Regions from separate parts of the Alteromonas sp. ABH4_457 genome, predicted to be linked through region 3. Evidence: predicted binding sites of a transcription regulator. Region 3 holds the regulator's gene; each other region holds the start of a gene.
The links. The regulator FliA, encoded in region 3, starts transcription of late flagellar genes. The targets are predictions, from matches to a motif close to CTAAAGNTNNNNNNNNNNNNGCCGATA.
Positions count from the first base shown of each region.

Region 1: the regulator FliA is predicted to act here: its motif matches at 2,165-2,191, upstream of ACXAGR_RS19815 (VC2046/SO_2500 family protein).
Region 2: the regulator FliA is predicted to act here: its motif matches at 2,624-2,650, upstream of ACXAGR_RS16850 (HAMP domain-containing methyl-accepting chemotaxis protein).

Region 1 covers NZ_JBSWXN010000007.1:475,292-480,498, reverse strand. Annotated here, with positions in the region: gene ACXAGR_RS19830 (DEAD/DEAH box helicase) at 1-183, shown strand, start outside; gene ACXAGR_RS19825 (EF-hand domain-containing protein) at 232-474, opposite strand; gene trhO (oxygen-dependent tRNA uridine(34) hydroxylase TrhO) at 534-1,532, opposite strand; gene ACXAGR_RS19815 (VC2046/SO_2500 family protein) at 1,650-2,156, opposite strand; gene ACXAGR_RS19810 (response regulator) at 2,278-3,918, shown strand; gene ACXAGR_RS19805 (DMT family transporter) at 3,892-4,845, opposite strand; gene ACXAGR_RS19800 (DUF6279 family lipoprotein) at 4,850-5,207, opposite strand, start outside.
Region 2 covers NZ_JBSWXN010000006.1:337,058-342,264, reverse strand. Annotated here, with positions in the region: gene fldA (flavodoxin FldA) at 1-378, shown strand, start outside; gene ACXAGR_RS16850 (HAMP domain-containing methyl-accepting chemotaxis protein) at 417-2,423, opposite strand; gene fur (ferric iron uptake transcriptional regulator) at 2,867-3,295, shown strand; gene ACXAGR_RS16840 (D-amino acid aminotransferase) at 3,344-4,210, opposite strand; gene ACXAGR_RS16835 (5-oxoprolinase subunit C family protein) at 4,217-5,158, opposite strand; gene pxpB (5-oxoprolinase subunit PxpB) at 5,155-5,207, opposite strand, start outside.
Region 3 covers NZ_JBSWXN010000005.1:269,485-274,691, forward strand. Annotated here, with positions in the region: gene flhA (flagellar biosynthesis protein FlhA) at 1-1,461, shown strand, start outside; gene flhF (flagellar biosynthesis protein FlhF) at 1,491-2,936, shown strand; gene ACXAGR_RS13985 (MinD/ParA family protein) at 2,933-3,799, shown strand; gene ACXAGR_RS13990 (RNA polymerase sigma factor FliA) at 3,796-4,524, shown strand; gene cheY (chemotaxis response regulator CheY) at 4,572-4,955, shown strand; gene ACXAGR_RS14000 (protein phosphatase CheZ) at 4,990-5,207, shown strand, end outside.

The DNA.
Region 1 (5,207 bases), on a different contig from region 3:
AAGCAGATGAAGCCGAAGAATACAAAAGGACAGGATGAGCGCAATCGCAGTAAAACCGTCTCTGCCGGTCAAAAGCCACCGGTGAAAAGGCGGGTGAATACCATGAAAGGCGATGAAGCCGGTCATATGCCGGTGATGAAGAAAAAACGCAATGACGTCATCGACGATGACGAAGAAGAATGACACAAAAAAACGGGCTGAATAAGCCCGTTTTTTTAAAACTATGCAGGATTAATATTCCCACCAGCCTTCCTGCCACCAGGCAAGAAATTCTTCAAAATCGATATAGCCGTCATCATTGTCGTCAATAATTTTGAACCCTTCTTCCACATGGCTCATTTTCGTTTTCGGCGACAATACGGTCAGCAGTTCAATAAATTCAGGCAGATCGATTTGACCGTTACCGTCTTTATCAAAGAAGCTGAAATCACTTTTGATTTCGGCGATTTTTTCTTCTGTAAGTTGGGTGCTCACTTAATGTCCTGATTAATTACGACTTATGAACAAAGTGTACAACCCAACTTCCCGGCTGTCTACTTAACCTGTGCCTGTTTTGCTGCCAGCGCACGTTGACGCTGCTCTTCTGCTTTTTCCTGACGACGTTTTTCCATTGCCAGTCTGGCATCAGAACCCACGTGCTCTTCGCTGCGTGCTTTCGCCAGCTGAACCTGTTTCTCACGCTCGCGGAAGCGGGCAATCTGGTCGTCACTGTGTGTACCGTGACAATGGGGGCAACTCACACCCGGCTCGTATTTATCAGACTGTTTGTCTTCTTCAGTAATCGGCAAACGACAGGCATAGCAGGCATCATACTGACTTTTCTGTAAATCATGATTTACCGCAACACGGTTATCAAATACAAAGCAGTCACCTTCCCATAAAGACTCTTCTGCCGGTACATCTTCCAGATATTGCAGAATACCGCCTTCCAGGTGATAAACCTCGTCAAATCCCTGCTCTTTCAGGTAAGCCGTGGATTTCTCACAGCGAATACCGCCGGTACAGAACATGGCCACCTTCTTATGCTTTTCCGGGTCCATGTTATCTTTCACATAATCAGGAAATTCACGGAAGGTCTTTGTTTTTGGATCGACGGCATGTTTGAAAGTACCGATTTCAATCTCGTAATCGTTGCGGGTATCAATAACCAGCACGTCAGGATCACTGATAAGGTCGTTCCAGTCTTTGGGTTTAACGTATGTACCCACCGTATGACGGGGATCGATACCTTCCACCCCCATTGTCACGATCTCTTTTTTCAGTTTTACCTTGGTGCGATAGAACGGCTGCTCTTCATGCAGGGATTCTTTATAAGAGATAGGGTTGATTCGCGGGTCACTGTTCAGATAAGCGAGCAAGTTATCAATCCCTTCCCGGGGACCGGAAACTGTGCCGTTGATGCCTTCGCTGGCAAGCAATAATGTGCCTTTGATACCCTGCTCTTCCATCTTTTCGAGAAGCGGCTGGCGCATGGCTTCGTAGTTTTCAAGCGCAACGAATTTGTACATCGCGCAAACGATATATTGAGTCATTTTATATTTACCTTTGCTGATTGGAGCGTAAGACCAGTGCAAATTGCGGCGCGAAATATACCAGAACGTCTGCGATTTTCCAAATCAGCTCAGGAGCTAACAAAAAATAAGCTTTTTTCAGGCAGTCAGCAATGAGGAAGAACCGCTTATCACCTCATCCAGCATAGTTTCATCTACAGGTTCCGGCGCGCGGGAAATATGCTGCAACCGCATACGGGTTGCCAGACTGCAATTTTCCTTAACTTCGGGAGGAATGAGCGTGGCATTGTCATGGGCACTTAACGGATCAGGATGCATAGACTGCCATAATGAAAAGGCTGCTGCTGAGCCTGAATTCGCCATCTTTGCCGTAGTATTGAGCGCCATATAATCTGCATCAGAGGGCTTAAGCGGTGGCCGTTTATAGTGATTCAGACGCTCGGGAAAATGAGGATCGCCGGTAACCCCGTCTGCCTCTGCAGGCAACAGTGAAAAGTGCTCAGCACCGGGCTGACAATGCATGGCAAGGAACAGGGAGAACTGCGCGCCTTTACCTGCCGCGCGGGCAAGCTCCCCGTTCCATTCACGATCAGGGATCAGTGCCGGTAGCCGGCCAGAGTCAAAGGGTAAATCAGGTGTACTCATACTGTGCTTATCGGCATTGACCGGGATAACTAAAGACAGATCCGTACAAATTTACATACTTGAACTTTAGGCGTAATGGTCCGATCATTATACTAAAGTCTGATTTCAGGGTAACAGGTAGATGAATTACGCAGATAAACGTGTACTGATTATAGAAGATCAGCGCCCTTTTCTGCTGGTTTTGCGGGGACTGCTGCATTCAATGGGTGCAACCGAAGTTGTCACCAAGCCCTCTGCTGAGCAGGCGTTATCCCTGTGCCGGAAACGCAAGTTTGATATCATCATCAGCGACCTTCATCTGGGCTCTGACAAAAAGAACGGTTTTGAATTTATCGAAGAGCTGCGTAGTCAGAAACTGGCAAAACCCTCAGCCATTGTGATGTTGATCAGTGCTGACAGCACCCGTCCCTTCGTACTGGGCTCTATTGATCGCGGACCTGACGACTACCTGATAAAACCCTTTTCCCAAAACCAGCTGAAAACCCGTCTTGAACGGGCCTGGAAAAAACGCCAGGCCCTGCTGCCCGTTTATCATGCGCTTCATGAAGGCGATACTGCCCTTGCCCGAAAGCAGGCGGAAAAATTACTTGCTACTAACCGGCCTTACCGTGGTTCGGTTGCACAACTGCTCACCGGCATTTGCTGGCAACAGAAAGATTTCGCCGGTGCTCTGAACGTACTGAGCGATTTTGATACAGACAGACCTGTGCCCTGGTTGCAACTGGCACTGGCTAAAAACTGGTTGAAAATGAATGAGCGGGACAAGGCCCTTTCTATGGCACAAAGCGTTCTGCAACGTAACCGTTTCAGTGCCGAAGCTTATGACGTGGTGGCAGAATGCCAGTTACTCAATAACGACACTGAGCGGGCTGCAGAAACCATACGTCATGCCATCAAAATTTCCCCTTACTGCACAGAGCGTCATCACATTGCCTGTCATATCGCCCGTCAACACAAAGATTTTGTGCTGGCCAGTGAAAGTGCGCAGGCAATCTGGTTGTTGTCCCGAAAAACGGTAAAAGAGCATGCGGATATCTGGTGCAGCTACATTCGCAGTATTCTGGAAGTAGCGGAAAACGCTGAAGATAAGAAAACCCGTAACCGCTATCAGCAGGAAGCCCATCTTGCCGTGCAGCGGGGTAAATTTGACGATTACCTCAGCCGTAATAACGACGAATTCGATTTCGTGATCTATGAACAAATATTCACAGCCCGGCTTCACAGTATTGAAGGAAAGCTCATTGAAGCTAAGCGGGCGTTGAACAGTGGCCAGGAAGCGATACAACACAAATACGAGTCTTATCCGCAAACCTATGCGCCGGACAGTTTGAAAGTGATGTATGCCATCGGCGAATATGATGAAGCAGACGCTCTGGTAAATGTAATTCGCTCAGGTAACCTGCACGATTCTGTAAAACAGATGCTGGATACCGACAAGCAAAAGGCTGCTGAAAAACAACAGCTTTACTCTATGCATAACAAAGAAGGCATTGAACATTATCAGCAGGGCGATTTTAAAGCGGCACGCACGTCTTTCACCAAAGCCCTGCAGTTTGCGCCGGTGAATACCGGGGTTGCCCTCAACCTGCTGCAATGCGTGATTAAACTGCTGAACACCGATACTAAAGAGCAGCCGGCTTTATTAACAGACAGCAAGCGGCTGCTGAAACTGCTGGATGGTATGTTCATGAAACCTCAGTTCCTGCAAAAGTTTGAGGAACTGAGAGCAGAATTATCAGGACTTACCGGAAAGGCTGCCTGATAACACGTTAACAGTTTTTTTCCTTCCCAGCGCGGCCATCATCGAGCCGGTGACCACAAGCAATGCCCCGCCATAAGCAACCGTGTCCAGTTCCGGCTGATGGAAGGTATCTGGCATAATTTTCTCAGCTAACGTCATACTGATAAAAGTAAACACGGGTTGTACTGCCAGCACGGCGGATACCTTCGACGCATACCAGACACGCATCGCCTCGGTGAAAGCCCCATAGGCAACCAGTGTATTCAGGCAGCAAAACACCAGTGCTGCCATTTGCAAACCGTCCATGGACATCAGCTCTGTCGGGGTACTCAGCGGGATTAGTAACATGCCACCTGCGGCATACATGATGAGTGTGAGTTGTCTTGCTGATAAAGTGCGTAACAATGGTTTTTGCGCCAGTGCATAAATAGCCCATGCGACAGCTGAACCGGCGATGATGAACAGGCCGGCAATACTTTCTGTTTCTGAGGCAAATATCTGAGGCAACCGCTGATTGAAAAACAATCCCAGCCCGAGGATCAAAAGGCCCGCGCCGGCAAACTGCACTTTGGTGAACGACTCTTTGTACAACAACACCCCGCCGGTCATCAGCACAAACGGTGCAATTTGCATGAGCACCTGGGCACTGGACGCACTGAGGTAATTTAATCCCATAACGTTGGTGACATAGTTTGTCACCAGCATCACCGTAGCGAGGGCCGCGAGCAACCAGCCATTGCGGGTCAACGATGAGGCAACAGGCAGGCTGCGACGTATTTTTAGAATAAAAAATACCACCAGCCCTGCCGTCAGGAAGCGGTAAAAAGTAATTGTCGGGCTGTCCATTACCTTAAGGCAAAGGGTTAACGCTACCGGCAGCACGCCCCACAAAAAAGCGGTCAGCAGTGAAAGTAAAAAACCGTAGACCGGTCTGAGTTGGGATTCCAAGCAGTTATTCGTCCAGCAAATCTTCGAGGCTGGCAATCATATCGTTGATCTCATCCTCCAGCTTGCTTTTTTGTTTCGCTGTCAGAGAACTTGCGACAGATGACGCCAGTCTGGCATGTTGCTGTCGATTGTTTCGCCAGACTTGAAGAAATGCTTCAGACCGGTACTGTTCAGGATTGAGCATCAATGCAGTCAGTTGCTCAGTAAAATCAGGATTACTCTTACGGCCGGCGAATAACACCCTCGCCCGCTGCTGCAAATCACGACGGTATGCCAGCCACAATTCCCGTGACGGCATGAAGCCGGGCGCCATATCCTGAATTAACTGTTTTTGTTCCTCTGTCAGCCGGCCGATCCTTTCT
Region 2 (5,207 bases), on a different contig from region 3:
CTGATATTCGGGATCCCTACCTGGTACTACGGTGAAGCACAATGTGACTGGGATGACTTCTTCCCTGAACTGGAAGAAATTGATTTCAATGACAAGCTGGTTGCAATTTTCGGTTGCGGCGATCAGGAAGATTACGCTGAATATTTCCTGGATGCCATGGGCATGGTTCGCGATATCGTAGAACCCCGCGGTGCAATTCTTGTCGGTCAATGGTCTACAGACGGCTACGACTTTGAAGCCTCTAAAGGCATGGCTGATGATAACCACTTCGTTGGTCTGGGCATTGACGAAGACCGCCAGCCGGAATTAACCGAAGAGCGTGTACGTGCCTGGTGTAAGCAGTTACACGAAGAATTATGTCTGGCAGAACTTGCCTGATATAGAATTAAAGAAAACGGGCGCTCAGCCCGTTTTTTTTATAATCTGAAGCGCTCAACCACTTTCCGCAATCCTTCCATTTGCTCATCCACCCTGGCACTGGATTCATTTGCCAGACGGGTACTCTCTGCACTTGCATCAGCCAGCGTCACGATTGCGTTAAGATTATCATCAATACCCGCAAGTACTTTATCCTGAGCTTTAGTGTCTTTCACAAAGCCGGCATTAAACGCCTGCAGCTTCACAATGACCTCACTGATCCCATTAACCTGCTCATAGACTTTTTCACTGATAGCAACGCCCTGCTCCGCCTTTTCCATACTCAGGTTGATGGCTTCCACAGCTTGCTGTGCATCTCGTTGCAAACTGCCAATCATCGATTCAATTTCTTCAGTGGAGTTATGCGTGCGGTTAGCCAGCGTTCTGACCTCGTCGGCGACAACGGCAAATCCGCGGCCCTGATCACCGGCACGGGCAGCTTCTATTGCAGCATTGAGCGCCAGCAAGTTTGTTTGTTCCGCGATGGTTTTAATGACGTCAAGGATACTGCCGATGCTGCGGCTGTTCTCATCCAGCCGGTTTATGATGCTGGCGGATGCCGATGCCTGGCCAGATTGTTCTGAAACCTGTTGCCGGTTTTGTGCAACCAGTTCGGATGTTTGCTGCGTCTGACTGGCGACCCGGTTAAGTTCATCCACCGATTGCTGAATCATCGCGAGGTTTTTTTCACTGGTGCTTCTTACACTGGCAGTATCTGAGGAGGTTTTACGGACCCGGTCACGTTGTTGGGCCACCTGCTCCAGACTGCGTTCACCCATTTCCACACTTTCTCTGGCCACATCCAGCAGCGTTCGTTCCTGTTGCTGAATGTTACCGATAAGATCTCTGAGAGCTTCAGTTAAACTGTTTACCTTTACCGACAAATCGGCAAATTCATCATTGCCCTGTGTCTTCAGACGATACGATAAATCCCCTTCACTGATCCGGCCGAGACCACGGGTAATATTTTGCAGCGGCCCGGCAATGCTTTTACGCACAGTGAGAGTGAGTGCAACTGCAGCCACCAGACCAATAAACGACACCACCAGCGTATCAACAAGGCTGTCCTGGACAGTGTCCAGGATCAGGTTTTGCCCTTTCAGGGTTTCTTCAGTGACTTCTTCGTAAAGGTTATTGATTGTCGAGGTAGCCTGCGCCAGCGATGTGTTGGCACGCTGACGGCTTTCTGTGGCATGGGCGATGTGAGATAACTTCTGTTTCTGGCCGGCCATCAGACCGGATTCACCGGTGAGAATAGCCAGCATGGCATCATACTGCTGCTGAAAATTGCTGATGATACCGTCGGTATTCAGGCCACTGGCAGACCGGAACAGATATTCGGTGTCTACCGCCAGATTGCTCAACTGATAGTCCAGGTCATCCAGAATCACCAGTGAATCTTCAGGATCTTCAGACTTAACCAGTTCGGTGATGACCGAACTCAAAGTGAGCAATTTATTGTCAATATTCGCACCGAGGCCGGCCAGCGCATCGATACCGGGCTGTCCGTTATCCAGAAAGCTTAAATCCATCATCAGCGCTCCGGCTTCATCAATATGAGAGATAGCTTCTTCCCGCTGCTTTGCCAGAGACAATTGTATTTGTTTGCTGCTGATAAGCGCTTCGTACACCGTCGCGCTCTCACGAATAAATGTATTACCCGCCTCTACGGCCTGTTTTGATTCTGTGTGATTACCAAAGGTGGTATCGAAAATAGCGAGATCTTCAGAAAAGACTTCACTCAGTGCCTCAAACTCAGCTTTGTTTTTATTCAGTGCTGAAAGCTCATCCATGTAGTAACCGTTTGCCGTTACGGTCGCCAGAGACAATGCATCTGACTTCAGGGACATCATTTTTGTCTGAACCGGCATTTTCTCGGTGGCCACCGTTTCAGCAGAACGGCGGATGTCGCTGAGTCCCAGATAAGCAAGTAAACTGGTGATCAGTAATAAACAGCCGAACAGGGCAAAACCAAGGGTTATTTTTTGTACAACAGTCAGGCGCATCTTCTTATCCCAATCTTCGGTTTTATTTCCGTAACATGGTTATCATTGATTTTAATATAAGTTTTCCGGCCTTGCCGTTTTTTGGCCAGGAAATATGTCTGCGCACAGTGTTCCGTAATTGCCGGCAAGATAAATAATGTTGAAAACATCCCGGAAAAGTCGCTATTTTGCAGCGAAAAAGGCATAGCTTTCATTGAACTTATCGGTAGAAACTTAACAATGCTTTAGTTCGTTGAGAGGGTAAATCCTGAATAACTCTCTGCATACCGCCTGCAGGGTCCGGTTAGCTGCACAAAGTCCTTAAAAAACGTATGGATAAATGACAGGGATCAATGATTTACTCTGCAGATTAATGTTGAAGATATCCGCGCTTTTACTTTTAAAACCTGGCAAAGTACCTATAATGAGCGTTAAATCAGAAGAGCTTCCAGAAGTGATTATTTATGGATCAAAATAAAGAACTAAAAAAAGCGGGTTTAAAAGTTACACTTCCCCGTTTAAAAATTCTGCAGATCCTGCAGGAACCTGCCAACCAGCATATCAGTGCTGAAGATGTGTATAAAATTCTGATCGATCAGGGTGAGGAAATTGGTCTTGCGACGGTATACCGTGTGCTTAACCAGTTCGATGACGCTGGTATTTTGAACCGACACCATTTTGAAGGTGGCAAGTCAGTATTTGAAATCAGTCATAAAGAGCACCACGACCATCTGGTGTGTCTGAAATGTGGCAAAGTCATCGAGTTTGAAGATGACGTGATTGAACAACGTCAAATTGAAATTGCCGAACGCAATAACATCAAACTGACACATCACAGCCTGTATCTTTACGGTGAATGTAAAGACGGTACCTGTGATAAAACCGACGACTGAGTCGCCGGTCGTTAAGATTAAATAAACCTGCACAGCGTGCAGGTTTTTTTATAACGTAAACTTGTGTTTGTTGAAAGCTGTGATGGCTTTAAGCCATACCTCACCGGCCTGCCCGTTCCCCACGGGTTTATCATCCACCGAGATAACAGGGCTGATTTCCTTACTGGAGCTGGTTAGCCACACTTCATCAGCACTGAACAATACTTCTGCTGTAACCGGTACTTCCTGCACCTCAACGCCTTCTGCTGCAAGACTTTCAATGACCAGCTTCCGGGTAATTCCCGGCAAAATTTGATGATCCAGCGGTGGTGTCATGATAACACCCTCTTTCACAACGAATACGTTGCATGAACTGGCCTCAGTCACTTCCCCGTGGCTGTTCAACAAAATGATTTCCTGTTTACCGGCCTGCCGGCCTTGCTGATAATGCATCACATTGCCGAGCAGCGATGTAGATTTGATGTTACAACGCTGCCAGCGCTTATCTTCACCACTGGCGACATCAAAGGTTACCACTGCGGCTTTATCCGGCACCGGCGGCGCGGCGGTAGCAAACGCAAAAGCGAACACAGTGGGAGGAATATTGTCAGGATAACCATGGGCACGTTTCATCTCAGTACCCCGTGATACCTGAATATACACACCCACTGACGCAGAATTCAGAGCTTGTGTATTTTTCGTCACCAGTTCACTTACAAGCTCTGTCCATTGTGCCTTTGTTTTCGGATTTGTAATTGCCAGCTCATCGAGCCCGTTTTGTAACCGGTCGAGGTGGGCGTTCATACCAACAGCTTTACCGTGCAAGGTAGGGATCACCTCGTAAATACCGTCGCCGAACAGAAAACCTCTGTCCATCGGAGAAATACGTGCCTCTTCAAGGGGTAAAAACTGGTCATTTAAAAACGCGATTGTCATCAGATATCAATTGTTCCTGAAAAAATTGTCAATACGGGCTTGCCTTAACAGCCATGTTCCGCGGGCATTTTCCGGATCCACCGGATTAAACGTTAACGTTGTGCCGGGAACAGACTGCGCTACCCTCGGAAGATCATATGGCGCTATTACGCCGATTTTGGGATAGCCGCCCAGAGTTTGTCTGTCAGCCAGCATTATAATCGGCTGACCGTCTGCAGGCACCTGCACAGAACCGCAATTAATTCCTTCTGAGCGCATAGCTTCAAACCCCGACGATATGGCAGGACCACTCAGGCGATAACCCATGCGGTCACTTTGCGGTGTCACACTGTAGGCTGAGGAATAAAAAGTTGCCCGGACTCTGCTGCTGAACATGTCATGCTGATAAGCCGGAATAATATCAACCGGTGCATCACTGGCATAGGGAGCAAGCATGGAAGCAGGCAATTTGCGGCTTATGTTTTCCTGTGCTGCAGGGACAACATGAATTGTGTCACCGGCATGAAGAGGCCTTCCGTCACCGGCAAGTCCGCCCAGCTTTTCCCGCATCACGGTGCACACAGAACCGGCTATTTCAGGTATCTGCCAGGCGCCCTGAACGGCTAAATAGCAACGTTGACCTGCAAGCTGCTGCGAAACCTGAAGCTCATCTCCGGCGCTGAGGTTAACTGTGGCCAGTTCAGAAGCAGGTTCACCGTTCACGGCAAGTGAAACAGCAGGGCCGCAAACAGCCATAGTGGCTGAATGCTCAAATCTGATGTGTACATCACCGGCAATTTCAATGCAAGGATTGCCTTCAGGGTTGCCAGAAAGCCAGTTTGCAAAGTTAAAAGCTTCGACGTCTAAAGGACCTGAGCCGCTAAAACCCTGCTCCTGCATCCCTGTTCTGCCGGCATCAACGATTAAACTGATGAATCCGGGATTGATAATAGTAAAGGATATTGTCATGCCTTCACCTGCTCCAGGTATTCCCGCTCATCAATTTCATAGAACTCTA
Region 3 (5,207 bases):
ATCATGATGATTAACATCGTCGGTGGTTTATTTATCGGCATGATTCAGCATGACTTGTCCTTCGGAAATGCACTGGAAGTTTACACTATTCTGACCATCGGTGACGGTCTGGTTGCCCAGATCCCATCCCTGTTGTTGTCGGTGGCAACGGCAATTATCGTCACCCGCGAAAACGAAACTCAGGAAATGGGTAAGGAAATCCGGACACAGCTGGGTAATCAGCAGGCTCTGTATATTGCCGCAGCGGTGCTGTTTGTCATGGGTATTGTGCCCGGCATGCCCCACGTGGCCTTTCTGGGATTCTCTGCTATTGCTGCCGGTTATGCATACTGGCAGGGTGTGCAGGCGAAGAAAGCGGCAGAAAAACCGGCTGTGCCGGCCAAAATGGAAGGCGGTGCTGACCAGCCTGCTCCGGAAATTAAAGAGCTGGGTTGGGATGACGTACAGCAAGTTGACACTATCGGCCTTGAAGTAGGTTACCGGCTCATTCCGCTGGTGGACAAATCACAGGGCGGCGAATTGCTGACCCGCATAAAAGGTGTGCGGAAGAAGCTGTCTCAGGAACTGGGCTTTCTGGTTCCGCCGGTGCACATCCGCGATAACCTTGATCTCGACCCGAATGCTTACACGATTTCCATGCTGGGTGTGACCATCGGCGATGCGCAAATCAGTCATGATGAAGAGCTGGCGATTAACCCCGGGCAAGTGTTTGGTAAGCTGGAAGGACGGGCGACTAAAGACCCCGCTTTCGGACTGGATGCTGTGTGGATACGACCGAATCAGCGGGAGCATGCGCAAACCCTCGGTTACACAGTAGTGGATGCGGCCACCGTAGTAGCGACACACCTTAGTCAGTTACTCAGCAACAATGCTTACCAGTTGCTCGGTCATGAAGAAGTGCAGCAACTTCTCGATATGCTGGCGAAATCCAGTCCTAAACTGGTGGAAGGGCTGGTACCGGATATTCTGCAGCTGAGCACCGTAGTAAAAGTACTGCAAACCTTATTGTTCGAAGGGGTTCCCATCCGCGATATGCGTACTATCGTTCAGACCTTATCGGAATACGGACCCCGCAGTCAGGATCCGGATGTGCTGGTATCGGCAGTGCGTATTGCGCTGAAGCGTTTGATTGTGCAGGAAATCAGTCAGGGAGCGAAAGAAGTGCCCGTCATAACTCTGGCACCAGAGTTGGAACAGATGTTGCACCAGTCACTTCAGGCAGGAGGAGAAGACGGCGCCGGCATCGAACCGGGACTGGCAGACCGGCTCCAGCAATCCCTGCAACAGGCCGCACAACAACAAGAACTGAATGGCGAGCCTGCGGTACTGTTGACGTCAGGCATGTTAAGACCTGTGCTGTCACGCTTCCTGAAGTATTCGGTAGCTGGCCTGCATGTGTTGTCTTATCAGGAAATCCCTGATGACAAACAAATCAAAATTGTCAGCTCTGTGGGTCAATAATCTGACGCCGGGTGAGTGAAGAGGTTGAGATGAAAATCAGACGGTTTTTTGGCAAAGATATGCGGGAAGCATTAAGCCAGGTAAAAGCAGAATTGGGCAGTGACGCCGTAATCATGTCGAATCGCAAGGTGGCAGACGGTATTGAACTGGTCGCCGCTTACGATAAAGAGCCGGAAGCAAAAATAAAACTCAACACCCGCCATGACGCAGGTAAGCCTGCTGCACAGAAGGCGATGCCAAGCCTCAGCGAAATTATCGGTGACGACGGTCCGGATACCTTACGGGCGTTACTTGAAAAGCAGGTTGCAGAAAAAGCTGCGGCTGCCGGAAGTGACCGTCAGAACCCCGCAGTTTCTCCTGCACCACAAACATCGTCTGCCTTCGCCGGAGATACTCGTGGAGTCAATCCACAACCAGCTGCATCTCATGACGAAGAGGCGTTTTCATTTGCGGATGTATTTTCTGCAAAAGAACACAAGCCTGCGCCGGTATCTCAGATGAATCCCGACTTTAAAACGGCGGAAAGTCAGCAGTCTGCCGGTGCTCCGGCCAGTGAGCTGGATGCGATAAAAGAGGAACTGGCTTCTCTACGCAGCGTTCTACAATATCAGGTTGCAGACTTGATGGATGCTAAAAAGCAGCGTCAGCGTCCCGTGCACAGCTATCTGACCCAGTGTTTAACCGGTATGGGGCTGAGTGCTTCACTGGCTGAGCAACTGGTGCACTACACCCCGTCTCAATACACCGAGCGGGAAGCATGGATTTACCTTCTCAACCTTTTGGCTAATCGCCTTAATGTTTCCGGTAATGATATCCTGACCCAAACCGGTGTGGTTGCTCTTGTTGGTCCAACGGGAACAGGCAAAACCACGACTGTTGCTAAATTAGCAGCACGCTATGCGCAAAAATACGGTGCTGATCAGGTGGCTATGATCACTATCGATACCTACCGTATTGCCGCTTATGAACAGCTGGCAACGTATGGCAAAATTATTGGCTGTACCACAAGGAAGGCGCAAAGCAGTGAAGAATTAGCCGAACTTCTCTTCCAGTTACGCCATAAGCGTCTAATATTAATAGACACGGCTGGTTTCAGTCAGCGCGACAGTCGTTTAATTAAGCAACTTGGTCAATTTAATCACGGACAAATGCAACCTGTCCGTAAATACCTGGTTGCGCAGGCAAATACCCAATATCCTGCATTGCAACGCATCATTGAAGCGTATAATTCCGTTAAGCTTGACGGATGTATCTTCACGAAAGTTGATGAATGCTACAGTTTGGGTGAGGTTTTAAGTGTTGCTGTTGAACAGCAATTGCCAGTTAGTTATGTGACCGACGGGCAGCAGGTACCTGAAGATATTAAAGTTGCTGATGCAAAATCTCTCGTATCTGCCGCTGCAAAGCTTTATAAAAAGTACGGTTTGAATCATACTAAGCGTAATCATGAAGTTAATTCAGTTCAGGCAGTATGATCGAAGATCAAGCGAGTAGCTTACGAAAGATGAATCAATCACGCCTCATAAAGGTTATTGCCGTTACCGGCGGCAAAGGTGGTGTTGGTAAAACCAACATTACATTAAACACGGCGATTGCTATGGCTAAGCAAGGTAAGCGGGTCATGGTACTCGATGCCGATTTAGGATTAGCGAACGTTGACGTCATGCTGGGTCTGCGTGTTGAGAAGAACCTTTCTCACGTATTATCCGGTGAATGCACACTTGATGATGTTCTGGTAACCGGACCTCACGGTATTAAAATCGCTCCGGCGACTTCAGGTACTCAGGCAATGACTGAGTTATCGCCCACAGAACATGCCGGATTAATCCGTGCTTTCAGTGAGTTGCGGTCGCAGATTGACGTGCTGATTGTAGATACCGCTGCCGGTATTTCCGATATGGTATTGAGTTTCTCCCGTGCCTCGCAGGACATCATGGTCGTGGTTTGTGACGAACCGACTTCTCTGACCGATGCCTACGCATTGATTAAAATTTTAAACCGTGAGCACGGCGTGTTCCGTTTTAAAATTGTGGCAAACATGGTTAGGGACATCCGTGAAGGCCAGGAATTATTCAGCAAGTTATCAAAAGTGACAGGCAGATTCCTGGACGTGGCACTAGAATTGGTGGCAACTGTACCTTTCGACGAAAATATTCGTCGGGCAGTCAGAAAGCAAACCGCTATTGTGGATGCATTTCCCGGTTCTCCTGCGGCCGTCGCGATTAGTCAGTTAGCCACCAAAGCGCTTAACTGGCCGGTACCGGCTCAGCCGGGTGGTCACCTGGAATTTTTCATTGAACAACTGGTGACGAAGCAAGCAGTAGGAAGCCAACGTTGAATAGTAAAGCGGCAGCTTACCAGCAGCAGACCGACAAGTCGCAGCTGGTCGAGCGCCATGCATCCCTTGTAAAACGTATTGCCCATCACCTGATGGCGCGTTTGCCTGCCAGTGTGCTGGTGGATGACCTGATTCAGGCAGGGATGATCGGATTGCTGGAAGCAGCCAGAAATTTCGACGGCTCGAAAGGGGCCAGTTTCGAAACCTTCGCAGGCATCCGTATTCGTGGTGCTATGCTGGATGAAATCCGTAAGGGCGACTGGACACCCCGTTCAGTGCATAAAAATAGCCGTGCTATTACGGAAGCCATAACACAAGTTGAAAGAGAAACTGGCAGAGACGCGCGTGATACAGAAATTGCTGCTAAGCTAAATGTCAGTATTAATGATTATCATCAAATGCTTAACGAGGTGAATGCCGGTAAACTTGTCGGTATTGAAGACCTGGGTGTGTCAGAAGATGTAATCAGCACAGAACAGAATAAAGGTAATGATTCACCCCTCGAAGATTTAATGCAGGGGGCGTTTCAAAAGGCGTTGGCGCATGCCATCACAACATTACCTGAACGGGAAGCAATTGTACTGTCCCTGTACTATGATGAAGAACTGAATTTACGTGAAATCGGTGAAGTTCTTGAAGTCAGTGAGTCAAGGGTCAGCCAGATTCATAGCCAGGCCATGTTAAAACTAAAAGCCCGAATGCAATCATGGCAGGCAGAAGAATAAAACATACTAATATTAATAACGATTGATAATCCTCACCGGAGGCTATTTTGGACAAGAGTATGAAAATTCTTGTAGTAGACGACTTCTCTACTATGAGACGAATCATAAAGAACCTGCTTAAAGATCTTGGATTTTCCAATATTCAGGAAGCTGACGATGGAAGTACGGCCCTCCCCATGCTCCAGCAAGGCGACTTTGAATTTGTCGTGACCGACTGGAACATGCCAGGTATGCAGGGGATCGACCTGTTACGCGCTATTCGTGCAGACGACAAACTCAAGCACTTGCCAGTATTGATGGTGACAGCTGAAGCGAAAAAAGAGCAAATCGTTGCTGCAGCACAGGCAGGTGTAAACGGATATGTTGTGAAGCCTTTCACTGCCGCTACACTTAAGGAAAAACTCGACAAGATTTTTGAGCGTTTAGGTTGATCCAGCCGCTCCCGCCAGAGAAGAGGATTACTGGATGTCTCCTACTAAAAAAGTCCCTATTTCGCTCGAAGAAGCAAAACAGCTGGTAGCATATCTTGAGCAGGGCGATGACGATTCCGCCAACGCCCTGCTTGAAGCTGTATCTGCCAAAGAGTCTGTCGAACTTTTTGCTGAAGTTGGCAAACTCACCCGTCAACTTCATGACGCCCTCAACACCTTCCAGTTAGACGAGCGAATTGCTGGTCTGGCTAA